4 regions of the Paenibacillus sp. PvR133 genome follow, and region 2 is predicted to be linked to each of the others. Evidence: riboswitches for the same ligand, from Rfam matches in the RefSeq annotation. Region 2 holds a riboswitch; each other region holds the start of a gene.
The links. Region 2 has a riboswitch for thiamine pyrophosphate ahead of tenA (thiaminase II). Riboswitches for the same ligand answer to the same signal wherever they lie in the genome.
Positions count from the first base shown of each region.

Region 1: linked by a shared signal. The riboswitch ahead of JOE49_RS19520 (thiamine phosphate synthase) and the one ahead of tenA (thiaminase II) in region 2 are both predicted to bind thiamine pyrophosphate.
Region 3: linked by a shared signal. The riboswitch ahead of thiC (phosphomethylpyrimidine synthase ThiC) and the one ahead of tenA (thiaminase II) in region 2 are both predicted to bind thiamine pyrophosphate.
Region 4: linked by a shared signal. The riboswitch ahead of JOE49_RS10395 (ECF transporter S component) and the one ahead of tenA (thiaminase II) in region 2 are both predicted to bind thiamine pyrophosphate.

Region 1 is NZ_JAFIBS010000001.1:4,487,377-4,495,453, reverse strand. Features, by position in the region: gene JOE49_RS19530 (hypothetical protein) at 1-433, shown strand, start outside; gene JOE49_RS19525 (ABC-F family ATP-binding cassette domain-containing protein) at 617-2,170, shown strand; TPP riboswitch at 2,264-2,372, shown strand; gene JOE49_RS19520 (thiamine phosphate synthase) at 2,637-3,230, shown strand; gene thiO (glycine oxidase ThiO) at 3,295-4,443, shown strand; gene thiS (sulfur carrier protein ThiS) at 4,440-4,643, shown strand; gene JOE49_RS19505 (thiazole synthase) at 4,646-5,413, shown strand; gene JOE49_RS19500 (ThiF family adenylyltransferase) at 5,410-6,471, shown strand; gene JOE49_RS19495 (response regulator transcription factor) at 6,610-7,302, shown strand; gene JOE49_RS19490 (C40 family peptidase) at 7,376-7,873, opposite strand.
Region 2 is NZ_JAFIBS010000001.1:5,865,986-5,874,062, forward strand. Features, by position in the region: gene JOE49_RS25625 (glycosyltransferase family 4 protein) at 1-531, opposite strand, end outside; gene JOE49_RS25630 (polysaccharide biosynthesis protein) at 515-1,780, opposite strand; gene JOE49_RS25635 (glycosyltransferase) at 1,785-2,906, opposite strand; gene JOE49_RS25640 (NAD-dependent malic enzyme) at 3,412-5,133, shown strand; TPP riboswitch at 5,226-5,328, shown strand; gene tenA (thiaminase II) at 5,465-6,154, shown strand; gene thiM (hydroxyethylthiazole kinase) at 6,229-7,071, shown strand; gene thiD (bifunctional hydroxymethylpyrimidine kinase/phosphomethylpyrimidine kinase) at 7,068-7,898, shown strand; gene thiE (thiamine phosphate synthase) at 7,895-8,077, shown strand, end outside.
Region 3 is NZ_JAFIBS010000001.1:2,130,326-2,138,402, forward strand. Features, by position in the region: gene JOE49_RS09490 (lipoate--protein ligase family protein) at 1-651, shown strand, start outside; gene JOE49_RS09495 (Fe-Mn family superoxide dismutase) at 672-2,051, opposite strand; gene JOE49_RS09500 (alpha/beta hydrolase) at 2,305-3,342, opposite strand; gene JOE49_RS09505 (IclR family transcriptional regulator) at 3,641-4,384, shown strand; TPP riboswitch at 4,540-4,652, shown strand; gene thiC (phosphomethylpyrimidine synthase ThiC) at 4,840-6,684, shown strand; gene JOE49_RS09515 (hypothetical protein) at 6,804-6,956, opposite strand; gene JOE49_RS09520 (YitT family protein) at 7,463-8,077, shown strand, end outside.
Region 4 is NZ_JAFIBS010000001.1:2,321,017-2,329,093, reverse strand. Features, by position in the region: gene JOE49_RS10400 (ABC transporter ATP-binding protein) at 1-866, opposite strand, end outside; gene JOE49_RS10395 (ECF transporter S component) at 866-1,462, opposite strand; TPP riboswitch at 1,713-1,822, opposite strand; gene JOE49_RS10390 (TatD family hydrolase) at 1,867-2,664, opposite strand; gene JOE49_RS10385 (polynucleotide kinase-phosphatase) at 2,685-5,294, opposite strand; gene JOE49_RS10380 (3' terminal RNA ribose 2'-O-methyltransferase Hen1) at 5,291-6,760, opposite strand; gene JOE49_RS10375 (nucleotidyltransferase domain-containing protein) at 6,782-7,600, opposite strand; gene JOE49_RS10370 (limonene hydroxylase) at 7,620-8,077, opposite strand, start outside.

The DNA of each region.
Region 1 (8,077 bases), 1.4 Mb from region 2:
ATCTTTACTGAATAATTCAGAAACTTTTGAGCAAATACGTCGTTCCACCATCGTTCGCAGCGTCCAAGAGGACCTGGCGCGAATTATTAATGTCCATAACGAAAAAGCTGCACGTAACGGCATAACTTATACGTTCACGCTACCGCTCATTCCGCAAGAGGAGTGGTACAACACAGTAGATGATGTGGGTCTGATCGCGTTTATCCAAGGCATTCCGGTCGGAGACAGGTATTACAATAACTATGGATTTGGTGGTGGGAGAGTCGTTAGAAAGCAAGACATTATAGGCGGCATAGAACCAGATACTGGGATGAAATATTTTTATAGAGATTCATGTCCAGCTCCCTTTAAAGCGAGTGAACGTTTTGCGGATGAAAAATCTGCAGCAGCTGCGGGATACTTTGAGTACAAATGTTATAATGGCTTAAAATAATCACCTTCATGGGTGGTTTTTCTTTTTTTAGGCAGATCCATATCAAAAACCTTAAAAATCGCTGTTTTCCATATTCCGATATGGTTGCAGAATGTGCTACAATAAAGCTTTGAAAGAAACGAAATGCATATGAAATAAGAACAGTCGGCAGCGCCGATGACAATAAGGAGCCAAAAACAGCTTATGAGTTTATTGACTGTAGAAAATGTATCTCACAACTTTGGGGACCGCGCATTATTTAAAAATGTTTCCTTTCGATTGCTTGCGGGGGAACGTGTAGGTTTGGTAGGAGCTAATGGTGTTGGTAAATCGACACTCATGAACATTCTCACTGGAAAATTGCTTAAGGATGAGGGTAAAGTGGAATGGACTCCACGTGTACGTTACGGTTATCTGGATCAGCACACCAAGCTGACACCGGGCAAAACGGTACGTGATGTATTAAAAGACGCTTTTCTTCCTTTGTTGGAATTGGAAAAGGAAATGATGCAGATTACTGACAAAATGGGGGATGCTTCTCCTGAAGAGTTGGAAGTGTTGCTGGAACAGATGGGTGAAATTCAGGAGCAACTGGATATGGGGGATTTTTACCTCATTGATGTGAAGGTTGAAGAAATGGCGAATGGACTAGGTCTGTCGGCCATAGGACTGGATCGGGATGTATCTGCACTTAGTGGCGGGCAACGGACAAAGGTGCTTCTTGCTAAGTTGCTGTTGGAAAAACCGAATGTCCTGCTCTTGGATGAGCCTACCAACTATTTGGATGTAGAGCATATTGAATGGCTTACGCGCTATTTGAAGGATTATCCCTATGCTTTTATTCTTATTTCACATGATACTGAGTTTATGAACCAGGTCGTTAATGTTATTTACCATCTTGAATTTGCCAAGATGACCCGTTATTCAGCTAACTATGAAAAGTTTCTTGAAATGGCGGATCTGAACAAAGCTCAGCATATTGATGCTTATGAGAAGCAACAGGACTTTATTAAGAAACAGGAAGATTTTATTCAGCGTAATAAAGCGCGTGCCTCTACATCAGGCCGAGCAAAGAGCCGTGAAAAGCAACTTGATCGGATCGAACGTATAGATAAGCCTGAAGAAGCTGCGAAGCCAACCTTTCAATTCAAAGAAGCACGTGCAAGCGGAAAGACGGTATTTGAGGGTATTGATTTTGAGATTGGTTATACGCATGCCCTTTTGCCTAAAATGTCCATGACGATTGAACGTGGCGAAAAGATTGCTATTGTTGGCTACAACGGTGTCGGTAAATCGACATTGCTCAAAACCATATTGGGAAAAATACCGCCAATCAGTGGAAAAACCTATCAAGGTGATTTTTTGCAGCCCGCTTATTTTGAGCAGGAAGTAAAGGCGGAGAAAATTACACCGATTGACGATGTGTGGAATGAATTCCCACATTTGAACCAGCATGAAGTACGAGCGCATTTGGCGCGTTGCGGTTTAAAGAATGAGCATATCACGCGTCCGCTATCTGCGCTCAGTGGTGGAGAACAGGCTAAAGTCCGTCTTTGCAAACTGTTAATGCGTGAAAGCAACTGGGTACTGTTCGATGAGCCTACCAACCACTTGGATGTTAAAGCTAAGGATGAGCTGAAACGTGCCTTGAAGGAATACAAAGGGACCGTATTGCTTGTATCTCACGAACCGGACTTTTACGAGGATTGGGTAACCAAAACGTGGAATGTGGAAGAGTGGTCAAGTAAAGTTAACTAACATCAACTAAATCCAATTCTGCATATTTCACACGAAGTGGGGTTTGCAGAATTAGGAAAATATGCTAAGCTATCTTTAGCTTATACAATAAAATAGTCACACTAGGGGAGCCGCCCATGCGGCTGAGACGGAATAAATGGATTTCGGACCCTTTGCACCTGATCTGGGTTATGCCAGCGTAGGGAAGTGAGCACCGTACAAACAAGGCAACACCATCTTATTTTTGTTTGTGCGTGGGACGATACACGTATACGGATATCATGGTCCGTTCGATTATTGGACGTTCGTTAAACCACTTCCTTGGGGAAGTGGTTTTTTTGCGTTTCGTTCATTTTAAGTTGTTCGAGCTTCCGTAGACAATTCACATACAATCCCCTTTCATTTCTGCTGGTAGACGTGGCTGACTAAGCTTAGATCCTTTAGTCCAATGTGAGGTGAAGACAAAATCGAATTACACGCAATTTCGATGGAAAAGGGCACTTTTGCACAAGCAGCCCAAGTGGCTGCTGTGATTTGTCCGTATGTTCATTATGTACACGCACGTTTAAAACAGAATGGTGCCTCTGCATTGCTATCTTTGACTCGCAGCATGGTGGAGCAGGGAGTTCCTTTGCAACAAATTGTAGTAAATGATCGTGTGGATGTAGCTTTACTTACTTTGGTTGGAGCCGTCCAGCTACCAGCTAATGGATTACCTGTAGCGGATGTGAAAAGCCTACTTCCAAAGGGTACACGCTGTGGAGTATCTGTGCATTCCTTGAAGGAGGCGCAGACTGCCGAGCGGGTAGGAGCGGACTATGTACTTTATGGTCACATATATGAGACCCATTGTAAGCCCGGTATTGTACCACGGGGTTTAGCTCAGCTTGAACATATTTGCAGGCTGTCGAACATTCCGGTGATCGCGCTGGGCGGCATACAACCGCACCATATCCCGGAGCTTTATAAGGCTGGAGCATGCGGAATTGCGGTGATGTCTGGTATATGGGAGGCTGAGTCGCCCGTTGCAGCTGCGCTGGAATATAGGCGAATGGCAGATCTTGTAGTTCACGACCTGTAGCGAGAAAACGAGAGTAGAGGCAAGCTGAAAGCAGAATGGTTTATGGAGAGGAGACACGGAACAAATGCCAAAGATACACATAGAGGCAAGAGCGATAGGACACGCTGAATGCTTGGTCATAGGTGGAGGTGTCATCGGCAGTTCCATTGCTTATCATGTGGCCAAGGAGGGAAGAAGTACGATCATGCTGGAACGATTGATCCCGGGTGAGGGAGCCTCAGGAGCAGCGGTTGGAATGCTGGCAGCGGAAAGTGAAGAGTTCACCGACTCTGAGCTGGCACGGTTTGCTCGCATAAGTCGAGACGCATTCCCTGAGCTTGTCTGTGATCTGGAGCGTTTGTCAGGTATTTCGGTGGAATTCCGTACAGAAGGATTTGTGACTCCTTTCCGTACGGAAACTGAAGGCCAAAAACGCTGGAAAGCTGCTAAAACGCGAGAGGATGATTGTCCTATCTGGTGGGATGCGAAGGAATTGGCCCGACGAATTCCAGGTTTGGATGAACAAGCGATCGGGGCAATATATCGTTCAAAAGAGACACAAGTGGCTCCTGTCCAGCTTTGCCGTGCTTATGCAGGTGCTGCTGCGGTGCTGGGGGCAACGGTATGGTCTGGTACACAGGCAGAGCAACTGGTCATACAGAATGGTCGAGTTTGCGGTGTTCGAACAGATAGTGGCTTTTTTTCCTGCGATCAGGTCATTATTGCCGGAGGCTTGGATAGCATGAAATTGCTAGCGCAGGTTGGATTTGAATATCCACTTTATCCGGTCAAGGGCGAAGCGGTAGCGGTCTCCTTGAAGGATCACCCGTTAGAATACACCATTTATGCTGATGATATTTACCTCGTGCCTAAACAGAATAACGAGCTTTGGATTGGGGCAACGAGCCTTCCGCATCAATATGACGAAGAGGTGACCGTAGGAGGCTTGGAGGGGTTACTGACACGTGCCTCTGCTTGGCTGCCGCGCGTCCGTGAAGCTTCTTTTATACGCACTTGGGCGGGCTTACGTCCGCAGGCCACATCAGGTCATCCTTTTATAGGCACTGTTCCTGGAGTCGAGGGCGTATATGCTGCTGTCGGGCATTATCGCAACGGTGTCCTGCTGAGCGATGCTACTGGGCGTGCGATGGCAGCTATGCTTAATGGGGCTGGTGCGGCTGAACTTGGGATAAGTAGATTTTCTTCTGAGCTCCTCAAGGAGGAAAGCTTATGAAGCTGACGATTAACGGCCAGAGCCTGACCTTTTCTAATCGAATCACTCATGTGGATCAATTGCTACATGAGCTTGATGTAAAGGTGAAAACCGTAGTGGTAGAGCTGAATCGGCGTATATTGACCCGTGAAGATCATGGTGAAGCAGTACTGAAGGATGGAGATTGCCTAGAGATTGTACATTTTGTGGGAGGCGGTTGATCATGTTAACCATTGGAAAAGCATCTTTTACCTCGAGGCTGTTGTTGGGAACAGGAAAATTCTCTGATCTGGATATCCAATCCCAAGCCGTAGAGGCTGCTGAGACGGAAATATTGACGTTTGCTGTACGGAGATTGAACTTGGAGGAACGGGATAAGCAGCATTTTCTCGATATGCTGGATTTGAGCCGGTATACACTTCTTCCCAACACAGCAGGGGCTACAACAGCAGAGGAGGCGATTCGTATTGCCCAATTGGCAAAAGCCTCCGGCCTGTGCGATATGATTAAGGTGGAAGTCATTGGGGATAGCAAGACACTGCTGCCTGACCCTTTTGAAACGTTGAAAGCTAGTGAAAAGCTGTTAGAAGAAGGCTTTATCGTGCTGCCCTACATATCGGACGATGTGATTCTAGCAAAGAGGCTACAAGAGCTTGGAGTACACGCCGTTATGCCTGGAGCTTCACCGATTGGTACAGGACATGGTTTGCTCAATCCGTTTTCATTAGAGCTAATTATTGAACAGGCGGAGGTTCCGGTTATTGTCGATGCGGGTATTCGCTCACCCGGTGACGCGGCAATGGCGATGCAGTTGGGGGCAGATGCTGTTTTGTTGAACACAGCCGTATCAGGAGCGAAGGACCCAGTAAAAATGGCTGAGGCCATGAAACTGGCTGTTCGTGCTGGAAGATATGGTTTTGAGGCGGGGATGATTCCTGTAAAACGTTACGCTTCAGCAAGCAGTCCGACAGAAGGCATGATTCAGGCATGAAGGTAACTGACAAATCCGGTGCAGGAGGAACACATCCAAGTGACCGTTATTCCAGACAGGAAAGATTCGCGCCCTTTGGACCGATAGGACAACGCCGGCTTGCTTCCTCTCACGTATTAATCATAGGTGTTGGAGCGCTAGGCACAGGTATTGCGGAAACACTTGTTCGCGGGGGCGTAGGTACAGTGAGCCTCGTAGACCGGGATTATGTGGAATGGAGCAATTTGCAGCGCCAACAGCTTTTTCAAGAAAGTGATGCTGCGCAAAGATGTCCCAAATCAGTAGCTGCTCAGCGAAGATTAAAGGATATTAATTCGGAAACGGTTATACATGCACATGTACTGGATGTTAGGGTGGAAGAGCTGGAAGAGTTGATCCAGGGGGTAGATCTCATAATGGATGCAACCGATAATTTCGATACCCGACTTCTTATGAACGACATGGCACTAAAGCATCGGATTCCTTGGATTTATGGGGGGTGTGTGGGCAGCTATGGTATAACCTACACCATTTTACCGGGTCAAACGCCTTGTCTTCACTGTCTGCTGGGGACTGTACCGTTTGGTGGGGAAACCTGTGATACCGCCGGGATTATTCCGCAGGCTGTACAGATGGTCACGGCTAACCAAACTACGGAAGCTTTCAAACTTCTTGGTGGATATTCAGAAGATTTGAGAGGAAATCTGCTTTCGTTTGATTTGTGGAAAAATGAGTATGTAACGATAGCAGTAGATAGCGTTAAAAAGGAGAATTGTCCTTCTTGCGGCAACCAACCGACGTATCCCTACTTGTCGGCCTCTCATCGGCAGAAAACAGATGTTTTGTGCGGCAGGGATACCGTTCAAATTAGACCAGCAAACCCGACACATCTGAATCTTGCGGAAATAGCAGATAGATTTGCTTCTTTGGGAGAAGGAAAAGTAGAGCAGAATCCGTTTTTGGTTTCCTTTAGTACAAGCGAGCATCGCTTAGTTGTTTTTGCAGATGGCAGAGCGTTGATCCATGGGACAAAGGACGTGGCAAAAGCAAGAAGTCTGTATCATCGCTATTTGGGTTAAACCATAAAAGCAGAAAGCCATTCTTTGGAGAATGATTTTCTGCTTTTTTGTTACAATAATATTAATATGCTTTAATGGCTTATAACAAACTTGTTCGTATCCAATGTAATGCTATGTCCAAACCAGGTGGGTGAAAAGATGAGCCCGTTAATTTTACTTGTGGATGTAAATGAAGCGTCTCCCGTAATTGTTCTTCCATTGGAGCAGGCAGGTTATCAGGTGGTACATGTTAGCAATACATCGGATGCAAGCTCTTATGCAGCCCACAATCCGGTGAATTTGCTACTCCTGAACATAGGAGATGAACAGGCGGATACACAAGGCTTGATTCGCATTTTGCAGCAAAACCATCCTCATGTCCCGCTATTTGCAATGACTTCATCAGATGAGGAGGACCATATTGTTTCCTGCTTTGAACAAGGGGCACATGATGTGATCGTTCTGCCCTTTTATCCTAGAGTTTTTCAGGCAAGAGTGGCTAATTTATTGCGGATTTTTGGTATTGAACGTGATGTGAAAAGGGCGATCGAAGCGGGTGATTTACATATAGACAATGCAAGCAGAATGGTGAGCAGAGGGGGACAAAAGCTGGAATTAACTCCGAAAGAATTTGATCTTTTGCTTCATCTGGCGATACATCTTAACCAAGTTTGTAGCAGACAGCAAATTCTAAAGGATGTTTGGAAACATGATTATATCGTTGATACGAACGTAGTAGACGTCTATATCAGACATTTGAGGCTTAAAGTAGATAAAGGGTATAAGTTTAAAATGATCCGTACGGAACGAGGTATTGGTTATTCACTCAGAACACCAACCGTATCAGAATAGCACAAGGCATATAAAAAAGCCGGAACTTTTCGTCCCGGCTCGCATATTTCAAAATGAGTTTCATGCTACAGCACTACAGCACGCGGCGTGCTTTAATGTATGTTCTTTTCCAGTTGCTGGAGTTCAAATCGGAGATGGTCACACCAGGTCCGCCGTAAGTGTGCAAAATTTTACCGCCGCCCATATAGACTGCTACGTGGGTAATGTTACGTCCTGTAGCACGACTACCGCTTGAAAAGAACACTAAGTCACCTTTTTTCAAATTGGACTTGGATACGGCATGTCCGACTTTGGACTGTTGAACAGAAGTACGCGGCAAATTCACTCCGTATTTCTTGAATATGTGCTTCATGAAAGAAGAACAGTCAAAATTACGTGTAGTGCTCGTGGAAGCTCCAAACTTATAAGGAGTTCCCATATATTTTTCACCGTAGTTAATTACTTTTTGGCCTACTGAAGTAGTAGTGGCAGCTTGTGCCGTATTTGTTCCCTCAATTGCAAAAGTACCAAAGCCGATAGTGGCTGCGACCCCTGCTATAATTACCTTTTTTATGATTTTCTGCATATTCATGTTGTAAGTACCTCCAGAAATTGATTTGTGCAATAATTTGCTGAGTTGCTAACTAACTGACAGCGTTGAGTATAACAGTTTTGAAGCCGCCTAATAGTTGGAAAAGAACTCTCAAACGCTTGAGGGACAAGACTTACACAGCGATTATTAAAAAACGATTAAAAATTACAATTTGTAAAAAATATATCGATTCATAGATCTCTA
Region 2 (8,077 bases):
ATGGACACGATTCGGGTGAAAGCCCAGCTTAAGTAGATCATATCGAGTAGACGGAGATACCGTAAGCGTCCGATCCTTACGAGCCAGCTTAAGCATCAAGGGCTCCATATGAAACCCAATAACATTTAGTGGGAATTTGGCGTTCTCAAACCATATTTCCCTTGTTAGCTGATGTATGAAAAAAATCCGTTTGGATGCCTCCACCCAAAATCGGGTAAAGAATTGATGCGTATTCGCCTGGTTAATCACATAGTCGATCTTCCCTCGATGACGACGGTAATAGCGCATCGCATAATAAATAACACTGTATATGTTCCCTTTTCGAATATACGTAATACCGTCAATAATTTCATGCTCAGGCATCCCCTCAAATTGGGGTGAAAAATGAATGAACTGGAAACGTCCTTGCTGTGAGCGTTTAAGCATTTCATGGGTAAAAATTTCTGCCCCCCCGCTTTTAGGTGAACGAATGTCACGCCAGGAAAGCAATAGAACTACGGTTTTACCGTCCTGTTCATGTATGGTATTCATGGGGTAAATCCCCCTTTATCTTTATTTTGAACAAATGCACATAGGCGTCTATCACAAAGTAGAGAGCCATAGCCCCGTAAACTATGAACTCAGATAGCAAAAAATCTACCGGATCTGTGTGGGCAATATGAAAGGCTACTAATAAAGCCGCGGCTCCTGCCATCAGACTGAACATAAATTTTCGTCTGCCCACCAATACGTGCACATGCACAAAAAACAGCACGATGGAAAATAGCCAGTACACCCATCCTCCCCATGGAATATAGGCCTCGGCCGATTGGTAAGAGGCTCCGAATAATATGGGAATAGAGGATGGGAACACAAAGGTCGTGCCCACATATACACAGATCGCAGCTACAGCCATTAAACCGGCATAGACGGCAATCAACTTGCCCAAAGCTTGGCGGTCATGCCCCTGCGCACCGATCTTTGGAATAAAAGCAGCAATTAGGCTATACGAAACGTAATAGACCAACTGGCTGTACTTCAGCGCAATGGCATAGCTGCTGGCCTGCTCAGGAAAGTAATGCTGTACATACAACATGTCGATGGAGATACAAAACAAAATGAATAAATTCGTCATAAGGCTATCGGTGAAATCCTGACCCAATGATTTCCATAGCCCAGAAGGGATATGTTCTCCACTGTATGTGAATAAGGACAAGCCACGAGCCGAAACGATCCAGCCGTGGAGCAGCGACAGCAACATTCCTCCACAGCTTGCTAACAGTAGGGCTTCCAGCTTTAACCCCAGTGCAGCCAGAACAAAAAACAGGCTCAGCTTCCCTAATACCTCAATGTAATAGTTCACATTGAGCGCCAACATGCGTTCCCTGCCCTGTAAATCTCCGCGGCACGAACTCACAAGAATATGCAGTCCAATCAAGCCATACAGCATGAACAGCGGACCGGATTCGACACCTAATAGCGAACGCAGTAACGGATGAAAGATGAGTAAAATGACCATGGCAAGCACGGTTAGCACCAGAGGTGCTTTGAGTAATAAAGAACCGAGCGGTAAGCTTCGTAGCGCAAGCTTTTGGTCTCCCTTAGAGACCAGTTTGGCGGTTAATAGCTGGATGGATAAACCCAAAACGGATAAAAGTGCAAAAAGTGCCAGCAGCGCATTCGCCTGGCCATAAGCTTGTCCGGTAAGATACCAACTCGCTGCAATGTGGAAGAAAAAATTAAATCCGTTAAGCAGCACATTAAAGAGAGGGAACATCAACGATCGCAATCGGTTGTTCACGTTGTTATCTCACCCGCCGATCCAGTCGCCAAATATCAATGATGGAGCGTAAAAAACGAATAGAATCCTTCCAGACATGAATGTGCGATCCATCGCGGTCAATACATTTGACGGGTAATTGCAGCACACGAAGCTGGAGTCGCTTGGCAATAAACATCATTTCTAGATCCAGCGCCAGTCCGAGCTGTTCCTTTAAATGCGGAAACATCCGTTTCACTGCAACCGAACTCATCACTTTAAGCCCAGTCTGCGAATCTACCACACCTGTTGGTAAAAAAGGACGGGAAATGACCCGCTTACCAAAGCTGACAACAGATCGCAATAAAGATCGATTCTCGGCGGTCATATCCTTGGTTCCGATCACGACATCATAATAGCCCTGCTGAACAACATTAATCATTCTGGCAATATCCTCAATAAAAAAGGAGTCGTCCGCATCCACAAATACGTAGTAATCCGCACCTATGGTCCGCATCCCTTCCAGATACGTCCCTGCCTTACGTGTATTGCGTCCCAATTCCCTTGTTTGAAGCAACGGGCTAAGATTCTGATTAATCCTGTTTACGGACAAGTCCGTTGCTGCCTCCAGCGCTTTAATCAAGGCATTGGTACCATCGTGACTGCCATCATCAATGAGATAAATCGAACCTTCAATAATATGGCTGCGGATAAAGGCTTGCAGTCGTTCAGCAAAGGTTTTGACATGAACAAAACGTTGCTCTTCGTTATATACAGACAAGATAAATGCAATATGTTGGCTTTTGGTCGAATACTCGGGATAGAGCAAGCTTTGTATTTCCGAAAGCATTTCTTCGGTGTCATTGGCTTGCCAAAATAGCAGGCGCAAACGGCCTACTCCGGTGATTTGCACCATATGCTGATCACTGAACGGAATTGTTACATCCGTCACCAGTAACAATGGCATTTGCGGAAATTGGCTACGGATCTGATTGGCTTTCCGCACCGCCTGCCCCGGCTCCCTATAATCAATCAGGCAACAACATGCGTTCTCGTAGACTGAAGCTGCCTCCGTGTCCTCGCACTGTATATATTGGTAAAAACAAATCACATTGGGATAATCAATAGCCCTGTCGTTATCGCTAAAAATGGCTATAGGTCCCTGCACACAAACCTCTCCTTTTCCTCCGAATAGTTCTATTTTGTTGAAAAAGAATTAAGAATGTTTGCTTATAGGAGTTAAATTAATGTCCAAATACTTCATATTTCCTTAACAAAATAGCTGACACTCCATGATATATAAGGATATAAGAGAAGAAAAACTGATTTTCATATTTGATAAAAACAGAGTGTTTAGGCCTGATTCATTAGAACCAAAACCATCAGAATAAGTTAGCGCATCTATATCGAAAATTAGTTCTTTTAGATCAACAGAAGGAAAAATATATGGTTATTTTGTCATAGATAAATAGAAGAATAAAACAGATTCGCACGTCCATACTATGGACAACATGTCATCTTGAGGATTTTGCAAAAATCCGATAAGCGACTTTCAATGAACAAGATATAGATCGAAATGGTTTAGTTCGTCTATATCTTGCACTTCGGAGCGACTGAAATCGAATTTTGTGAAATCCTTACCATATGTAAATGAAGAGAAGGAAGGTCTTTCTATGGAAGCATTTTATGTCAATCGCGATGGGTCATTATCTACTCCATTACGGGGAAAGGATGTGTTGGCAAATCCTCTTTTGAACAAAGGTGTCGCTTTTACAGAAGAAGAACGCAAAGAGCTGGGTTTGGAAGGAATCCTTCCTCCAACCGTCCTTTCATTGGAGAAACAGAGCGTACGGGCATATCAGCAGTTTCTCGCACAACCCACCATGCTGCGTAAAAATGCTTCTCTCAACGACCTTCACAACCGAAATGTCGTACTCTACTACCGGCTGCTAACCGATCATTTGAGTGAAATGCTGCCCGTAGTCTACACGCCGACCGTAGGAACCGCGATTCAAGAATATAGTCACGAGTACAACCGCCCTGGAGGCGTATATTTGTCGATAGATAACCCGAACGGTATTGGACAAGCATTCCATAATTCTGGTTTGAGCGGCCATGATGTGGATCTGATTGTCGTGACAGATTCCGAAAGTATTTTGGGGATTGGTGACTGGGGCGTCGGGGGGATTAACATTGCTATTGGCAAGCTTGCAGTATATACGGCTGCGGCAGGCATTCATCCTGGGCGGGTGCTGCCAATTGTACTGGATGTAGGCACGAATAATGAAAAGCTGCTGAATGATCCACTGTACATCGGAAACCGCCATAAACGAGTTCGCGGAGAAGTCTATAACCAGTTTATTGATACTTTTATCAGCAAAACGTTAGCGCAATTCCCGAAGGCGCTTTTACATTGGGAAGATGTGGGTAGCGTTAATGCGCGCCATATTATAGAAAAATACGGTCAAAGCATACTCACCTTCAACGATGATATACAAGGTACAGGAGCAGTGACCCTGGCTGCGATTCTTTCGGCGGTGGGTGTCACCAAGACTCCGTTGCGTGAACAAAAAATACTTGTTTTCGGCCCAGGGGCTGCAGGGATCGGTAACGCTGATCAAATTCGGGGCGCTATGATCGAGGATGGCCTTTCCGTAGATGATTCATTCAAGTCCTTTTGGGCCTTTGATTATCGCGGGCTGTTAACGGAAGATATGGAAGACGTATTGGAGTATCAGAAACCGTATGTGCGCAAAAAGGATGAAGTCAGCTCATGGACCCGGTCGGGTGACGGCAAAATACCGCTACTGGAGGTCATCCGTCAGGTGAAGCCTACGATATTGATTGGAACTTCCGGTGTAGCAGGTGCCTTTTCTGAAGAGATCATCAAGGAGATGGCAAAGCATGTAGAACGCCCGATCATTATGCCCATGTCCAATCCTACAAACCTTGCAGAAGCAGTACCCGAGGATTTGATCCGGTGGACAGATGGCAGAGCACTGATCGCAACCGGAAGTCCTTTTGAGCCCGTTACCTATAACGATACAAATTTTGAGATTGGACAGGCGAACAATGCCTTTGTTTTTCCGGGACTGGGTCTGGGTGCGATTGTGGTTAAAGCCAAAAGGATTACCCCTGCGATGTTTACAGCGGCAGCAGTTGCTGTTGCCAATGGTGTAGATTCGAATACGCCTGGCGGTGCGCTACTCCCTCATATCCGAAAATTACGCGAAGTTTCGTACGCTGTTGCGATTGCGGTTGCAAAAGCCGCGATTCAGGATCAGGTAGCGCAGGCGCACATTTCAGATGTGGAACAAGCTATACAAGATGCAATGTGGAAACCGAAATATGCCAAGGTCAAAGCAGTGGAAAGTGTAATTCATCACCCTCACTAAGCCCAAAACACCTAACTAGAGGAAATTTAATATTTTGTACACTATGTTTGACATAGCATATGAACGAATGTACAGTAATAGTCAAAAGAATAGAAGTCCACTAGGGGAGCCACTATGGCTGAGACAAGAGCGTATCTTGGACCCTTTGAACCTGATCTAGTTCGTACTAGCGTAGGAAAGTGGAGCCTTCGTATATAAGGTTTCAAGCGTTTTTTGCGTATTGGGCCTATTGTTGAAGCCGCTCCATTTTTCCGGGGCGGCTTTTTAGCGTTGTTCCGGAATTATATTCTTACAGGACTTCTTGCTCTTCAATTTAATGGAGGTGGGGAAATTGAGTTTTACACAAGAACTCCGTCGGCAGGCGGACGGCATTTTTCAAGCGATTTTTGAGCATCCCTTTGTGAGAGGTATTGCTGAAGGAAGTTTGACAAGGGGACAGCTGATTCACTATGTAAAACAGGACTTTGAATATTTGAACGCCTACATGCGGATATACGGCATCGCAATCTCCAAATGCACGAATCGGGAGGACATGGCTGTATTTAATGAACAAATCTCTTTTATTCTCCACAGCGAGGTTCATCCGCATCAAAATTTCTGTGCTGTCGCAGGGGTGAGCTATGAAGAGTTGCAGGGATATCCGCTCGCTCCGTCGGCCCATCACTATATCCGTCACATGCTGACGGTTGCGCATGAGGGCAGCCTGGGCGAGATCTTGGCTGTGCTGCTGCCATGTATGTGGACGTATGCCGAGATTGGTCGCAGGCTGCTGGATGAAGTAAAGCCGGATGAGTCTCATCCGTTCTATGAATGGATGGGCTTCTATGGAGACCAGCTTGATGATACAACACTCAAGTTCCGAGAACGTGTAGATGCTTGGGCAGAAGGCGCAACGGCTGCTGAGCGAGAGCGGATGATTGAGCATTTTATACTGAGCTGCCAGCTGGAATATAAGTTCTGGGACATGGCTTATAACCAGGAAGAATGGCCGGTCCAGATGCAGGCAGCGGTCTTGGAATAGTCAGCCTGGCGATTCGATGCGTGAAGTACGGTTAATGCCCTGTTGAACCACCAACTATAGAGAGGATAATCATTATGAGTACATGGGAAAAAAGTTATTCGGATCTCCTGACGAAGGTACAAAACAGCAAACCTCTCGTTCACAATATGACCAATGTGGTAGTCACTAACTTTACGGCCAACGGCCTGTATGCATTGGGCGCCTCCCCGGTGATGGCCTATGCACCCGAGGAAGTAGCAGACATGGCAAAAATAGCGGGAGCCGTCGTGTTAAACATCGGTACGCTGAACCGCGAACTGGTGGATGCCATGATCATTGCTGGACAATCGGCGAATGCACACGGTGTTCCGGTCCTGCTAGATCCGGTCGGTGCGGGAGCAACGAGCTTTAGAACCGAATCGGCACTGCGAATCCTGAGAGAAGTCAAAATCTCATTGGTGCGGGGCAATGCAGCCGAAGTCGCGCATCTTGTTGGAGAAGCGCGTGAGATTAAAGGCGTAGATGCTGGTGACAGTGCTGACAGCGGAAATGTCGATCTGGCAATTCGGGCTGCTCAAACGCTCAATACAATGGTTGTCATTACTGGAAAAGAGGACGTCATCACCGATGGGGCCGAAGCACGAATGATAAGCGGTGGAGACGCGCTGCTCACGAAGGTAACCGGAGCAGGCTGCCTGCTGACCTCTGTGTTAGGTGCCTTTGCAGCTGTTGAACCCAGCCTGCTGCTCGCAGGTACAGCAGGCTTGGCATTTTACGGTGCAGCAGCTTCCCGAGCCGCAGCACGTACCGCAGAACTGGGGCCCGGCAGCTTCCAGATTGCCTTTCTCGACGAACTCGCCAAACTACATACAGGTTCGCTAGAGGGGCATGTCACTGTCCGTGAAGCCGGAACAACCACAGCAGGTGGTGCGCGATGACAGACGTTCGTGTACCCAGAGCACTGACGATTGCCGGTTCGGACAGTGGCGGCGGGGCCGGGATTCAAGCCGATCTCAAAACCTTTCAGGAGCTTGGCGTGTACGGCATGTCGGCTATTACGGCCGTTACTGTACAGAATACTTTAGGGGTCCACGGCGTATATCCGCTACCACAGGAAGCAACAGCGGAACAGATCGAAGTTGTAGGATTAGACCTTGGAGTGGATGCCCTGAAGACTGGCATGCTGTTTCATGCGGGCATCATCCGTCTTGTGAGCAAGCAGATTCGAAAGTTCGGCTGGAAAAAGGTCGTCGTCGATCCCGTGATGATTGCCAAGGGAGGCGCTGAACTGCTGCAACTGGAAGCGGTGCAGGCTTTGAAGGACGACCTGCTCCCCTTGGCCCTGGTCGTTACACCGAATATCCCGGAGGCGGAAGCCCTGACAGGGATCAGTATCCATACGATGGAGGATCGCCGCGAGGCTGCGAGACATATTAGCAGTATGGGATCAAAATTCGTTGTGATCAAGGGTGGCCACGCTGACGAGAGCGAGAGCAGCGAACAGATTGTGGACCTACTCTTTGACGGAACCGCCTTTACAGAGCTGAGCGGCAAGCGAGTACGGACTGTTCATACACACGGAACAGGATGCACCTTCTCAGCAGCGATTACCGCGGAATTAGGGAAAGGGATGTCTGTACCGGAGGCTATCTCGAATGGCAAAGCCTTCATCCAGGCAGCGATTGAGGAACCTTTGCAGCTTGGACAAGGACATGGACCCACCAATCATTGGGCCTTCCGCCGTCGTCAGGAGATGCTGCTATGAACGGCAGAATGTTGTCAGAGGTGGTGCGCCGCCAGCTACAGATGTACCTGGTGCTTGGAAGCGTGAATTGCCTCGCGGAACCAGGCTGGGTCGTGCAAGAGGCTCTGGCTGGCGGCGCAACCATGGTCCAGTTCCGGGAAAAGGGTCTTGGCGCATTAACGGGCGTTCCTATGTTCGAA
Region 3 (8,077 bases), 3.7 Mb from region 2:
CACCGGGACCGCAGGCTTCCCTACGCCCCACAGGCGATGGAACGAGTGCGCAACGCGGGAACCTCGGTATGCGTACGCCCCTCGGGTGGAGCAGCCGTCATGCTGGACAGAGGGGTACTGAACCTGTCCTTAATCCTGCCGAATCCACAGCGGGCCATCAGCCTACATGAGGATTTTCGGCTCATGGCAGCGCTAATTGCCGATGCGCTGGTTCCGTGGTCTGGCGAGGCGCAGACCGGAGAAATCCTCGGGTCCTTCTGTCCCGGGGATTACGATGTCAGCGTCCGGGGCCGCAAGTTTTGCGGCATTGCACAGCGGCGCCAAGCCAAGGCGTATATCATCACAGCCTTCGTGATGATTGAGGGCAGCGGTACAGAGCGTGCACAGGCGGTGCAGCATTTCTATACAGAGGCAGCCGGGGACACATCGGCAGGCGTGCAGCAGCAGGATTACCCCCGGGTGAATCCAGCAACGATGGGTAGCCTGGCAGAGCTGGCTGGAGTGCCGTCTGTTGAGGCGTACACGGCATCTCTGCGCCGTGTCGTTGAGAGCCGGACAGCCATTTTACCTGCCGATGGCTGGTTGGTACAACTGGAAGGATTGACCGAACAAATGGCAGCGCTCAGAGAGCGATACGATTTGCAGGTGTAGTTTTTCTTTAGCTTAGAAGCTTAGAAGGGTTGCCATCTCAGTTTGGAGGCTTGATCGTAGCGCGCTTCCACTTCAGGCCAGTTAACGACATGCCACCAATCCTCAATGTATTTGTTACGCTCATTTTGATGCTTTAAGTAATATGCATGTTCCCATACATCTATCGCCAGCAGCGGAATGGACTCCCATTGAGTCAGATTCTGGTGCTTTTCGGCCTGCAAAATTTCAAGCCGGCCCGCGCGTGGACTCCATACCAGGATAGCCCAGCCGCCACCCTCGACCTTTTCGGCTGCCGAGCTGAATTGCTTTTTGAACGCATCGTAGCTGCCAAAATCCTTTTTAATCTGTTCAGCCAGCGGTCCGCTTGGGTTTCCACCACCTTTAGGACTCATGATCGTCCAAAAAAGAGTATGCAGATAATGGCCTGCGCCGTTGAATGCCAGTTCACGTTCCCAATGTTTTACGAGGTCAAAATCACCTGTTTTTCGGGCTTCTTCCAGCTTCTTTTCCGCTTTATTCAGGTCATTCACATAGCTCAAATGATGCTTATCATGGTGAATACGCATCGTTTTCTCATCAATATACGGTTCAAGCGCATTATAGGGGTAAGGGAGCGGCGGTAGGCGATGTCCCCCAATAGGAACCGAGCGGCCGATTGAGGTTTTTTCCGTTGCCGAAGGTTGCGCTTGGCTGGATTTGACGCTTTTAGTCGTCCATGCGCCTTCTCCCCTTATGCCTGCCTGCCGTTCTCGAAACGCTTCCTCTGGGTAATTCTCACCCTCTGCCGCTACATGATACAACCTAGCAGCCCTTGCGATGGAGCCAGGTTCTTGAAAGGGGGTTGTCGAGATTAGGAAATATTGGCTTTCATGTGCCGCGTGTAATACAACTCCGGCAGATTTTGGCTGCTGACGCAATGCATGACTGTGCTCGCTCAGCAGACCGAGCTGTCGTACATACTCCTGTGACTGACGGTTTGCGGTTTGCAGCAAATCCTCCAGTCGACGATTTAATTCTTGTGAGTCAGGCTGAGAGTTTAAGGCTGACTCTGACAATGGCATCTTTACAGATGATGATGCGTCTAATCCCCTTGACTGTTTTGAATGTTCAGTGAATTCGTGTGTATGTGCTTGTGGAGCAGCCGACATCTGTTTCCATTCCTGATGCCACGCCTGATCTGCCGGATCGAGTACGCTCCTTTGCTCTTCCAGCAACTCTATGGCGGTGCGTTCCGTCTGTTCGAATACAGTCCGCCAATCATCCAGCAACCGTACATAAGTTGGCTCCAATCCCTCGGTAGCGGATTTAATCACTTCCACATGCCAACTTTCCTGCTGCTTCCAATGCCGAATTTCCTCCAGCACACGTAAGGGCAGGAAAGACCCATAAGTACTCAGCATCGTTTTTTTACCTCCCGTATCCTACTATGGCTATCCGGCGGATCTGGCAGATCTGCCCTGGATGCATACGTACCCAGTATATTCGCTGTCTCATCAGGAATATGTCTATGAACTCCCTTAATCCGGTCACATCTGTTACATAAAACAATGAATACCCATGGAAAACGAAAAAGAAGCCCAGCTACGGCACGGGTTAAGTGTCCATAGGCAGGCTTCTTCCAGACGAAGAATAGAATACAGTTCTTCGAAAAATTTACTTCGTAGTCGTTTGTTTGTGGGCATCAGCGATGGTTTTCTTGTCCTCCAGCTCCTGTACACTGCTTAGAAACGTCGATACCCGTCGCAAATATTCACGAGGGTGCTCTCTGAAAATAAGCTCATGTATCCCGTTTTTAACAATCCATACACTGGAAAGCGGGTTGGTTTGATTGGCAGCGAGCTTTTCCGCAATAGGATAAGGAGCTTTTTCATCCTGTGTACCATGCACAAACATGATCGGGAACGGATAGTTTTCCTTTTTAACTTCCTGATATGGAATTTGATGCAAGCTGGTTCCGTTCAAGACTGGAAACAGCAACTCCAGAATTTCCAAAGACGGATGTCTTGGCAGATTAATTTGATTGTGAATGTTATGGTACAGCGTATCTGGCTCCAGCAGGAAGGTGCTGTCCAAAATCATTGCGTCCACATCCTTGGTTTGCAAGCCCGCCTGAAGAGCGGTTCCTGCCCCCATGGAAAAGCCCCATACGATAATCTCCGACGAGCCGCGTTGCTTCGCAAGCTGAATTGCTCCGAGGAGCTGTTGGGATTCTGCTTTGCCTCCGGTTGCGACTGCTTTGCTGTTTTGTGACGCGAATCCATAATCGAACATGACCACATTAAAGTTCAAACTGTGGGCATAATGCGCCAAATCATACATGGGAATCCAGCTTTCTTCGCGGTTAGCCCCATAGCCATGACTGAAAATAATCGTTTTCCGCGATTGGTCCGCCGGGATATACCAGCCTTGTACCATGCGGCTACCATCCTTGGCAGGGAAGCTGACTTCCTCATAAGGCATGCTTTTAGCCTGCATCGGATTAGAGTACAGTGGTGCAACGGTGGGATTCGTAAGTACCCATGCGATGTAAGCATGCAAGGCAATAAAACAAAACAACAGAAAAAAGACGACCGACAGCAGCAGAGCAATCACAACGTGCTTGAACCGCAGCAGACGGGGATTAAAGAGTGGGGTGGACGGCTCCTGAACAGCGGTCTGTAGCTGAGCGTTGCGCTGGGATGTCGAAATCATGTAAGAGCCTCCTTATATAAAATTGATCTTCGTTTCATAGAATTTAGGTATAATTCCACTTGAAAATAGTAGTGTAGATCCGTATAGATACCTATTATCGTATGATGGGGATTATCCAAAGTCAACGCCTGAACCGGAAAAGTAAAAATGATGCAAAGAATTGTCGATGTTTGTTCTCGTTCTGTAATATGGTTGTCACAAAAACATCGGTTTACAGTAGCCGCGACTATTCTATATAATTTATGTAACCATGTTTCATAGTGTGAAACGAATATGGATACAAGAGGAGCGCTTCACGATGGAAGACCGTAAATTAACCGTTCGCGCTGTAGAGCGTGCACTTGATATATTGCTGTGTTTTACCGCAGATTCGGATCTTGGCCTGACGGAGATTGCCTCCAAAATTGGTCTACATAAAAGCACGGTTCATCGGCTGCTGACTACGTTAGAGGATCGGGGCTTTGTCGTTCGGAATGCCGAAACGGAAAAATATCGACTTGGCTTCCGCATTTGGGAGCTATCCACGCATTTGTCCCAAAGCGACGAGCCGGCGGTGTTGTTACAGCCTGCAATGGAAGGACTACGTGATCGTCTGGGCGAGACGGTCAGCTTGTACTTACGGGACGGCAGCATGCGTATTCGCATACAAGCCGTGCAGAGCAATCAGGCGATCCGCAGGGTTGCGCCTGTAGGTGCGCGTATGCCGCTGGCTGTAGGGGCCTCCAGCAAGGTGCTGGCAGCCTTTATGCCGCCGCAAGAGCTGGAAGCCCTGCTAAGCGGGGATGAATGGCCGTCCTCAGTAGACCCGGAGGTCTATAAAGCCCAGCTGCAGGACATTCGCGAGACGGGCTATGCGACCAGCTATGAAGAACGGGAGCCAGGGGCTGCTGCTGTGGCTGCCCCAATTGTAAACCGGAAGGGACAGGTCACTGCGGCTTTATCTGTATCCGGTCCGGTCAGTCGGCTTGCACCCGAGACGCTACATGACTTTGCTCCGATTTTGATTGAAGCGGCGAAGGAAATGGGACTTATGCTTCCGTAACAAGAATGAGCACAGTTGAAGCAAGCAAAGTGATTTGATGGGGAGCGTCTCCTTAGTAAAGGGAACCTAGAAGGGTTGCCAAAGCCATAAATTTAAAGTAGTCTGGTAAGGATGGCGGGATATCTGTTATAGCCGCCTCATGTGAATAGAAGTATCACAGTTACTGGGGGAGCCTGTAATGCCGGGCTGAGATGGAATCGTGCAAGATTCCGGACCCTTTGCACCTGATCTGGATCATACCAGCGTAGGGAAGTAATCGGCCATTGAAATGTATACGCGGCTGCTGTCTACAGTGGCGCATTGGAATAGGATTATTCCACATGCGTACTGTCTGGATAGCTGCCTCGTTAGATTAGCCGGTTCCCTAGGGAACCGGCTTTTTTGCATAGATCAGCGCCACCCTGGGAATGGTTCCGGATCGGTGTGTCATTTCATCGAAACGGGAGGAATGGACAATGAAGCCGACAGAAGTAGAAGGAACAAAAGGAACAGAATTGAAATCAACAGAAGTAAGATTGGTAGGAACAAAAGAAGTTGAGGTAGAGAAGACAAACGGGGAGCAAGCCAGAGGGGTAACGCCCTTTCCGGGGAGCCGTAAGGTATATATTCAAGGCTCACGGCCGGACATTGCCGTGCCAGAGCGCGAAATTGCTCTTCATCCTACACATACGCCGCAGGGCACGGAGCATCATGAGCCATTGCGTGTGTACGATACGAGCGGTCCCATGACCGACGAAGCCTATCAGGTCGATATCCGTCAGGGCCTGCCTCCATTACGGCGAGCTTGGGCCCTGGAACGGGGCGATGTGGAGGCTTACGAGGGACGCGCCGTCAAGCCGGAGGATAATGGACTGAAACCTGGCTCCAAACGGGAGACAGTGGAATTTCCCGGCGTGACCAACCGTCCGCTTCGTGCTTCGCTAGGACGTGTAGTGACGCAAATGCATTATGCGCGGCAAGGGATCATTACGCCCGAAATGGAATTTGCGGCGATCCGCGAAGGGGTGGAGCCTGAGTTTGTACGGCAGGAGTTGGCGGCTGGACGAGCCATTTTGCCTTCGAATATCAATCACCCGGAAAGTGAGCCAATGGTCATTGGGCGTCATTTTCACGTGAAGATCAATGCGAACATTGGTAATTCTGCGGTTACCTCCTCCATCGAGGAGGAAGTGGAAAAAATGACCTGGGCTGTGCGTTGGGGCTCGGATACAGTTATGGACCTGTCCACAGGCCGTAATATCCATACAACACGTGAATGGATCATTCGGAATTCTCCTGTACCGATTGGGACTGTACCGCTGTATCAGGCACTTGAAAAGGTGAACGGCGAAGCAGAAGCGCTGACGTGGGAGCTGTATCGCGATACGCTGATTGAGCAGGCGGAGCAGGGCGTGGACTATTTTACAATTCATGCGGGTGTATTGCTGAGGTATATACCGATGACGGCGAATAGAATGACGGGAATTGTATCCCGTGGTGGGTCGATCATGGCAGCCTGGTGCCTTGCGCACCATCAGGAGAATTTTTTGTATACGCATTTTGAAGAAATCTGCGAAATTATGAAAGCCTATGATGTGGCCTTTTCTCTCGGGGATGGTCTACGTCCGGGTAGCATCTATGATGCGAATGATGAAGCACAGTTTGCAGAGCTGGAAACGTTGGGCGAGCTAACGCAAATCGCCTGGAAGCATGATGTTCAGGTCATGATTGAAGGGCCAGGACATGTCCCTATGCATAAAATTAAAGAGAATGTGGATTTACAAATGGAGATTTGTAAGGAAGCTCCTTTCTATACCTTGGGACCGCTCACGACGGATATTGCCCCCGGATATGATCATATTACCTCAGCCATCGGGGCGGCGATGATCGGTTGGTTCGGGACGTCCATGCTGTGTTATGTTACGCCTAAGGAGCATTTGGGTCTGCCCAATAAGGATGATGTCCGTGAGGGTGTCATTACCTACAAAATTGCGGCACATGCTGCCGATCTGGCGAAAGGTCATCCACGGGCGCAGCAGCGGGATGATGCTTTGTCCAAGGCACGCTTTGAGTTCCGCTGGCGGGACCAGTTCAATCTGTCGCTTGATCCCGAGCGGGCCTTGTCCTACCATGATGAGACGCTACCGGCAGAGGGCGCCAAGGAAGCACATTTTTGCTCGATGTGCGGCCCCAAATTTTGTAGTATGCGTATCACTCAGGACATTCGCGCCTATGCAGCGGATAAGGGGCTGAACACTCAAGAAGCAGTAGCTGCCGGGATGCGTGAGAAGGCAGAGCAGTATCGGGATGGAGGTCAGTAAAACGAACGTGGGAGTTTAGGCAAATGAATTAAAAAAGCCGTGGTTCTCTACAGTCGATGTAGGAAACTACGGCTTTTTAGCTTATGTAAAGCGGATCATGCAACCGGATAAACGGCGCCTTATTTTTTACCCATTTTTTCATTCAAAATGTCCTGAAAGCTGAGCTTCTTCTCCGAGCTATCTTCTTTCTTCTGCATACTCACCGCGTTGGCACGTTGGTATTGGTGGTGAAAGGGCATCAGGGTGTGGACGGTTAAGTTCATTGTATTCATGTAGGTCATTCCTCCAATTCCATATTGTCAAATTCAGATTGAGTTGCTTAGGACGTCTGTATAGGACTATTTGTATGTACTTGATGTCGTGATGCTATGTAGGTTGCTTGGTAATGTTTCAATCATTATACCCACATTTTTTCAAAGTAAAACGCTTTTGACATAAAACAGGAAGATGGTCATATGTGTCCAAAATGTTGATTAGGAGGATGGTCGTTTTAGAGGAAAATGTGCCTAGGTCTAAAACAAGGGCTAGAGGCCCGTTTTCTTAGTTTAGTAGTCGGGATTGTGTTATTTTGTCGAAAAACCTTGTAAAAGGAGAATTTTGCGGAATCCAAGTCAGGATTGAGGCAGTCTGGTGGCGAATTAAAGTGTCAAAGTTGTATTGACTTTATGTTTGGTAGTAGATACCATGAACTGGTTGTCAGCGTATTTTGACAACAAGAGTCAGCCAATCCATCTGGCGATTCATCCTTTGAAATGTTAGAGAAAGGATTAGAGCATATATGAAAAAAAGTATTGCAGACATCGCATTTATTATTCTGGGTGCGTTTTTTTTCGCGCTAGCTGTTAATCTGTTTGTGATCCCGAATGAGTTTGGTGAGGGGGGCGTTACAGGGGTTACGATCATTTTGTACTACCTGTTTCAGTGGTCTCCCTCGATCGTCAATCTGGTGATCAATGGCTTGCTGTTGATTGTCGGATATAAATTTTTGGACAAGAGAACGACCCTGTACACTATAATTGCGGTCGCTTTTAACTCGCTGTTTCTACATTTAACGGTCAACTGGCGGATTGATTCGCATGAGCCGACGATTAATGCTGTATTTGCCGGAGTTTTGGTGGGGGTCGGCATTGGCTTAATTGTACGGGTAGGCGGCACTACGGCGGGAACGGTCATTTTAGCCCGAATTGCCAACAAGTATCTGGATTGGAATATCAGCTATGGCCTGCTGTTTTTTGATTTGATTGTCGCGTTCTCTTCCTATTTTATTATTGGTCCAGAAAAATTGATGCTAACTATCGTTATTTTGTACGTTGGTACGAAGGTGATGGACTTCATGATCGAAGGACTAAACCCTAAAAAAGCGGTCATGATCATTTCGGAGCACCAAGATAAA
Region 4 (8,077 bases), 3.5 Mb from region 2:
TCCACATAAATCACTGAACTTAAACCGCGGAGGCCACTAAAATGTTCCAGCTCCAGCAAATCAATCCCTGTACCATTCCCCGTACCATTCTGCTGTGTCACTGATTCACTCCAACGCGGCGAAGACGATTCACTCCATACTCCCGGGTACCACACGCCATACTCGGACAATGCCTGCCGCTGCCCATGAAATACTTCTTCCGCCCTTCCATCCGCAATGATCTCCCCTTGAGCAGAAAGCACCACAATCCGGTCCACATCATGGACAATTTCATTAATTTTATGCTCCACGATCACCAGTGTCTGGTCTACCGAAATGTTTCGAATGGTATCCCACACCTGTGTAGTGCCTTCCTCGTCCAACAAAGCCGTGGGCTCATCCAGAAAAAGCACTTCTGGCTCCATAGCCAGCACAGACGCAATCGCCAGCCGCTGTTTCATTCCCTGTGACATGCTGCCAATGGGCATGTGTATATCATCCGTTGATAGACCAACCTGTATCAGCAGCTCGCGAATACGGGATCGCATCTGCTCACGAGGAACCTGATTATTTTCCAACACAAAAGCCAGTTCCTCGTCTGCATATGACATACAAAACTGCGTATCAGGATCTTGAAATACAATACCTGAGACACTTGGGATTACAGCAGCATCGCATTTCATAGGCACTTCTATCGTGCGTGGAATCAGACCGCTTAACACTTGGAGCAGCGTTGATTTACCGCATCCACTCGGTCCCAGCAACAGCAGCTTTTCCCCCTTGCGGACAGACAAAGACATATTGTGAAAAAGCAGCTCCTGCTCACCGGGGAATTTCAACCGAAGACGGGTGATCGAAGCCACCACATCTTCGGTTGCCTGGCTCATCAATCCAGCCCCTTATAATCTTGTTCCGTTGCGGGTCTCAAACTTCGCGTGACTCCGGTTACCTCCAATGCCCTAGCCAGATAGAACGCGAATACCCCGGCAATCACAATGCTGCCAATCATGCGAAAACCAATAAACAAAACATAGTTCCAGGTCGAAAGCTGATCAATATACCCGTAGCTGAAGTCTAAAATGAGAGAAGCGACAGCCGCCCCGGCCGCAGCTAGCGAAGCAACCCACAGGTTTGCGTTCCGATACAGAAAAGCCGCAAAAAACAGCTCCGCTCCCAAGCCTTGCAGCAGGCCATAGTACAAGGTGGACATCCCCCATTCGCTTCCCAAAAAAGCACTGACCGTTGCCGCTGCCACCTCTGCCAAAATTGCAACACCCGGCTTGCGAATGATGAGATAAGCAAACGTGCCTGCCATAAACCACATGCCATACATCAGTTGCTCGGCGTGTAGACCGAATGGTTTCATCAAATCATAGGCAGGTCCCCATATTTTGTAGACTAACCCGAACACAACAGCGATCACAATCGTGACCAAAATATCAGTCAGCTTCAACCCTTTGGACGCTCTTACAGCAGTATTCATTATTGCATGCTCCCCTTATCCTTATAATTGGCCTCTTGGCCATAAAAAAAAAGCTTGTCTGGAGCTGAATCTCCAGGCAAGCTTTATGCGCAGTAAAAGGTGAAGCACCATACAAAACATCATTCGTCGATATGCCTTATATAACCAGTAGTCTAAGCTACTACACTGATACCAAGCCAAAGTCAGGGTCAAGGTAAAATGCTAGGACATACATTGTATCTATCGACAACCGCGAAACAAGCGGCATTCCTGTATAGTGTTCTTGGTTTCTCTACGCTGGCATTACCCAGATCAGATTTCACGGTCAGTGGCAAGGGCCACCCTCTCAGCCTGACTTTCTCAAGCTCCCGACAATGCTTTTTTAATTCACTATAATATATACCACATCTATGGCTTTGACAATCCTATAATCCGAAGAAACGTTTGGCTGTCTCCGTCGTGGCGATTTCGATCTCCATCATGCTTCGGCCTGTACATTCGGCTATCGTAGCAGCAATGTGAGCGAGATACATCGACTCATTACGCCCTTCTTTGGGCTTCACGGGCAAATTACGCGGGGTCAAAAATGGAGCATCCGTTTCAATCATCAGACGGTCCAAGGGAATATCTCTGACCAGTTCACGCAGATGTTTGCCACGCCGTTCGTCGCAAATCCAGCCGGTGATCCCGATATACAGTCCCATCTCTACATACGTATGCAATTCTTGTTCCGTGCCTGTAAAACAATGCACCACTGCTTTATCGACAAGCCCTTGATACTCCCGCAGCATAGCGGCAAAATCCTCATGTGCATCTCGTTCATGCAAAAATAACGGCATATTCAGCTCACCCGCCAGTTGGATTTGCTCCCCAAACCATCGGCGCTGCACATCACGCGGCGAAAAATCTCGGTTATAGTCCAATCCGCATTCCCCTATGGATACGACCTGCGGCTGACTCGCCAGCTGACGGAGCTGCTGAACCGTCTCTGCGCTGCAGTCTTTGGCATCATGGGGATGCACGCCAGCTGTCGCATACAGCTTGCCCGGATAACGTGCTGCATACTGAGAAGCCTCCCGACTGCTGCGGACACTGGTCCCGGTAATAATCAGGGGTGAAATCCCTACAGCTGCGGCTCTCTCTACCACCTGTTCCCGATCCGCATGAAACGAACGGTGCATCAAGTTCACGCCAATATCAATTAACGGTGTACCCCTTTCCATCTCATTCCCTCCTTCGCAAACTACAATCTCGGATCAATCGGCTCCGATTCCAGAGATAGCGCGGCAAGGACGCATTCATGAATACGATCTACCGTATCCTTGCGGACAAAACGTTCCACGCCTTCCATACCAAGCGCTCCTTCCATCAGGGCATGACGCTCCTTTTTGTTCGTTCGACGCTGCTTCAGACGCTTTAAATTCTCAGGGGCAAGATAATCCATACCGTAAATGATGTGCAAATACTTCCGGCCTCTCACCTTGATTGCAGGCTGAATCATCTTGTCCCGATTTTTCATCAAAAAGCGTTCCGGCTTGATCACAATCCCTTCATGACCATCCTCTGTCATCTCGTTCCACCAGCGAATGACCTCTTCCTCGCTTGCTTCGTCCGTGATAACGCGGTACTCTGTCTCCATAAACAGGGAAGACAGCCCAGCCAGCTCCCGGTTTTGCTCCATATGCCAAATATGAGAATGGTCGAAAAAAGTCTTTCCGCTGTGTGCCAGTGTATGGAACGGTGCAATACGAATTTCATCCAGACCGTCCACATCCCAGCAATATTTTTGAAAAGCCTCTTGAAACGTTACGGCATTCGCGTACTTCTGTTCCATTTCCTCCAACCAGTCTCCAACCTCTCGACCTGCAACCTTCGCCTGCTTCAGCTTGTCTACCAGCTTACTGCGATCCAATAGAGCTGCCTCCCCCACATGCGCATACTGTGCAGCAATCAGTTCCCGAGCCTTGAGATTCCACGGTACAATTTCCGCATCCAGCAATACAAAATCCGTCTGGTTCCGTTCAAAATATCCAGCAGTCCGTAGATCCACATTCAGCTTCACCATCACTTGCTTCCCAAGGCTTTGTTCAAAGAAAGCTCTCCCACTCCGACTATAGATCGTGCCCAATGTCGGGTAGCCTACATATTGAACAGCGGCCTGTTCGTTTTTGAATAATAGCAAAATAGCCCGGCTACCCATATGTTTTTTCTCGGCCACCATCGTTTGTACTCCTTGCCCGCGATAATAAGCCAGCGCCTCACGTGGATGCTCCAGATATCCTTCCTCTGCAGACACCGCTGGAGCAGGACTCATCGTCGGTGGAATATACACCAGCTCCTCCATGGGTACAGTCACATGTGACACGGCATCTATAGCGGATTTGATCCATTCTCCTTGTACGCGCACTTCGCCATACGATTCCGTCAGCACACTGTAACCAGCGATTAGCTTGCGTAAATTCGGCGGGGAAAACCGTTTTCTCTGCCACCGGACAAGTGGGCTATCGGGATCATTCGCATAATTCTCATGTGCCGGAACGCTAACAAATTCCTTTTCCGGATAACGATAAGCGGTCAGCATACCGCCAAATACCACACCCTGATCAATATTCACCGTCTGGTTCACAAGGGTAGGCTGCGGTCTCGGATCATGTCCCCATACTACTATTTCTCCCGATTCATGGTCTACGAACCAATCCTTGCGGATCGGTTTTCCGTTCGCATCCTGCCCCTCCGTATCTCCATAGCGGCAATAATCAGAAATACGTGCCGATTGTTTGCCAATAAAATGATCCTTAATCCCGGCATGAGCCACAACCACGTGTCGCAATCCATTTCTGCCAAAAATAAGATGAGAGGGTGCATGTAGCAGAAAATCTCTCAACTCGCTTCTAAGCTGTTCCGCCGCTGTCTTGCCCGCTTTTTGTTCATATTGGGCCAGTTCCTCTGCAAATCGTTCATCGCCATGACTGAGAGTCACCTTTCTCCCATCGAGGTAACGGCCGATTTTCCAGCCATGATTGCTGTCAATCATATACGCTAGTCCGGCATCCACGTGCTTTTTCCAGAACTGCACCGCTTGTAACGATTCTGGGCCACGGCTCATCACATCCCCGACAGATACTAGTCTTCTACCATCTGGATGATGGTATAGTCCTTCCGTATCTTCCGTATATCCTAGCTGCTCTATCACTTCCAGCATCTCACGGTAGCACCCATGGATATCACCAATGATGTCAATACCTGAGCCAATCTCATGAAACAGTGGCTGCACACGGCGAACAAAGTTCATTTCTTCTACATCCTTAAGAACATAGCAAGCGTTAAAGCCTTCCTCACGGATACCACGCAGGTTCCGCTTTAACAGCTGTGCCTGCTGTTTGACCCGTTGGCGGCCACGCGGATGCTCCCTGCCTAAATCACGTTCCAGCAGCACAGCTTCGGGTACATCCAGTACCAAGGCCATAACAGGAACATGCGCCTTGGCTGCCAGCTGTACATATTTCTGGCGATCCTCAGCATACAAATGGGTGGCATCCACAACCGTCAGCTTATTCAAGCGACAGCGCATGGCCAGAATCGTATCCATCGCCTCAAACGCCTTGGCTGACATTTGCTGATACTCATAGAACAGTACGTCCGATTCCAGCCTTGGAAGTCCACTCCAGTCTATAAATTCCGTATCTCCGACCAGCTTGCGAAAATGATCCGAGGATACCACTTCTGTCTCCAGTAGAATCCCTTCGCTCACCAGCCTGTCCAATAATGTGGTTTTGCCACTGTTGGAGGCCCCCACCAACACAACCAGTCCAGCATGCGGTAAATGAATCGTACGTTTGGATGAATTGCTCATGCTTCCTTCTGCTCCTTTCTGCACGTAAATATAGCCATTTGGGTCGGTTGTCCAAAGCCTTCGACCTCTTCTCCGATCCCCTTCAGCGCTACCGAATAAGGAGCTTCCGCAATCCACTGCTCACATCGTTCCTGAAACTCGCTTCTACTCCATTCAAAACGGTGATCGCCATGCCGTAGCTCTTGCTGATTTATACGATACACTTCATTATATTCACGATTGGGAGTCGTCACGATCAGCACGCCCGGCTGATACTCCGTCACAATCGTCTTCATCACCCGGTTCAGACGATGCTCGTCCACATGCTCAATGACCTCACATAGGATCATCACATCTTTGCCCCGCAATTGTTCATCATAATAAAAGAGTGAGCCCATCATGGGTGTAGGAATGATCGCGTCGGTATGCCTTTCCAGCTTGGCAAAACGCTCCATGGCTCTCACCTGTGCATACGCAGACGGCTCCACCGCCCAAATTTCTTCAATGCCCGTCATTCGGGCCATCCGAGCCGATAGCTTCCCTTCCCCTGAACCAAAATCTACGATTTTCTGTCTGCGAGGCAGCTTGCGAATCACGTCCATAATGGCTTGATATCGCAGTTCATTCAGCCGTACAGTAGGCTGCTGCTTCCCTTCCTCCTGTGGCTGTTCTGGCTGTTGAACCTGTTCGTGCTTATCCTTTTGAGCTTGGACAGTATCCTTTTCAATGTGTTTTTTTGTACCTGTTGTTTCAGCAGAAGCAGAAGCAGATTGCTCAGATTGCTCAAATTGCTCAATCAGATTGGTAAAACGAAGCGTGCGTCGAATGATCAGCTCGCGTAGTGGATGCTCTGGCAGCCAGCCCTCACCGTAACGTCTCAGCTTGTCGAACTCTTCTTCACTAATATAGTAATGCTTATAATTATCCAGCACCGGAATCAACAGCAATAACTGACGCAGCGCATACTGTACCGTCTGGTGGCCACTTAACGTGACATATCTGACGGTGCTTCGATTTTTCAGCTGAAAAGAATAATCCGCTTCCCCTCGTTCTATGGCCACTTGATAGCCCAGCGGAGCGAATAGCCCCTCCACCACAGAATCCGGTAAATCCGAAGCAACGGGCCCAAACGATAACTCCAGCGCAAAAGGGTGCGTCACCCATCCTGCATAGTCTTCCTTGGGTTTGCCGTTCAGGGCTGTGCCAAGCGAGCCACGAATATAGGTGCAAAATAAGCTGCTAGTTACAAACTCCCGGTCATTAATATATTGTGTAATGTCATAGCTGTCCGGACTGTTTTTGACCAAATCAATCGAATCTGGCGAAGCCTGAATGACGATCTCAGCCTCTTCCTCGGTAAAAACAGTGTACACCATGCGTACACGTGCGCCTTTTTCCGTGCGATCATACGTATTGTAAGGATTCTTAGCAAGCAAATGCGAAATCATCCCTGCATGGGTTCCAGTTGCTTTTAGCGTGATGTGCATACTCCACTTCTCCTTCCCAGCTTATGCTTTCCATACTTCATTCACCGCAGTGCGGAACAAATCATCCAACTGCTGATCCCGTCCACTCTCCACATGCTGAAGCAAGGGCGCCTTTTGTTCAAAATAAGCAATTTGCTGCTGGATAAAATCATTCACCACCGAAAGCCGTGGCTCCATATCCAGTTCCTCGCCCGCTTTTTTACGTTGTAGCAAATGCCCGATCACCTGATAAAGTTCTGTATCGGTCGGAATTAATTCCTCTAGCAAGTCTACGAATTCCATCGGAGGCATGCTGTTGTAACGTTCAATCCAGCCACAGGCCAGCAGTGGGCGCAGTACATAAAAATACTTTTTAATCTTCACCTGTTCTCCTTGCAAATAATCCCGATAGTTCCCCCGCGCCATATTCAGGTAATGGTACACACAGGACTTCGGAGAGAAAGTTAACGGCGATATCGCACGAATCTGGTCAGCCACTGAATACTGCTCCAGATAGGGAATCGGAGATTGCAGCCATTCCAGCAAAGGCGGATTGGACTTGCGAAACAAATGGAGTGCCTTTTTCAAATCCCAGCCGTTCATATCCAGCAAATTGCTGATGGGTCGCTCAATCACATCCCGCTTATCAAAGATAGATAAATACCATTCTACGGGTCTTACATAGATAAATCGTACATCATAGTCACTGTCCTGTGAAGGAAACCCCCATGCCCGACTGCCTGATTCACAAGCGTATACAATGCGCACCTGCTCCGCCTGCTCCAACGCGCGCAGCTCACGCAAAATCGTCTCGCACATGTCCGGTTGAATGAAACCCTGCCCATGCTTCACATCTGTCATGTTGTTCCCTCCCTTATCATTAAAGTATTTCCCGAATCTGTTCTCTAATCGACTCCTCCGTTTCAGCTACCGATAAGCGGCGAAGGCGCTCTGTCGTTTTCTCTCCCCACATCTCAGAAGACCATACCTTGAGTACATGAAGCGCTGCACGGCGATTGGAGGTCACCGGACTCCAAAGCCCAGCAGCAACTAGCTCTTGTCCCATTCCTTCGTGAGAAGACAATAGTTGCAACAGCATACCCAGACATTGATGCGCTTCATACTCCAGTCCATACCCAGGTAGATTAGCAGGGCCGGAAGCAATCTCTCCCAAGGGCAAGTGCTGTTCTGCAAAAGCCACCAACTTGCGCACCCGCTGTTCATCCTCTGTCTTGATGAGTTCAAAGTACAGATTAGGCTTGACTGGGTATCTGCTTAATTGATCAAATAGCATGGGCCATACATCTAGTGTTAGCATTTGAGCTGCGCGAATGGCAC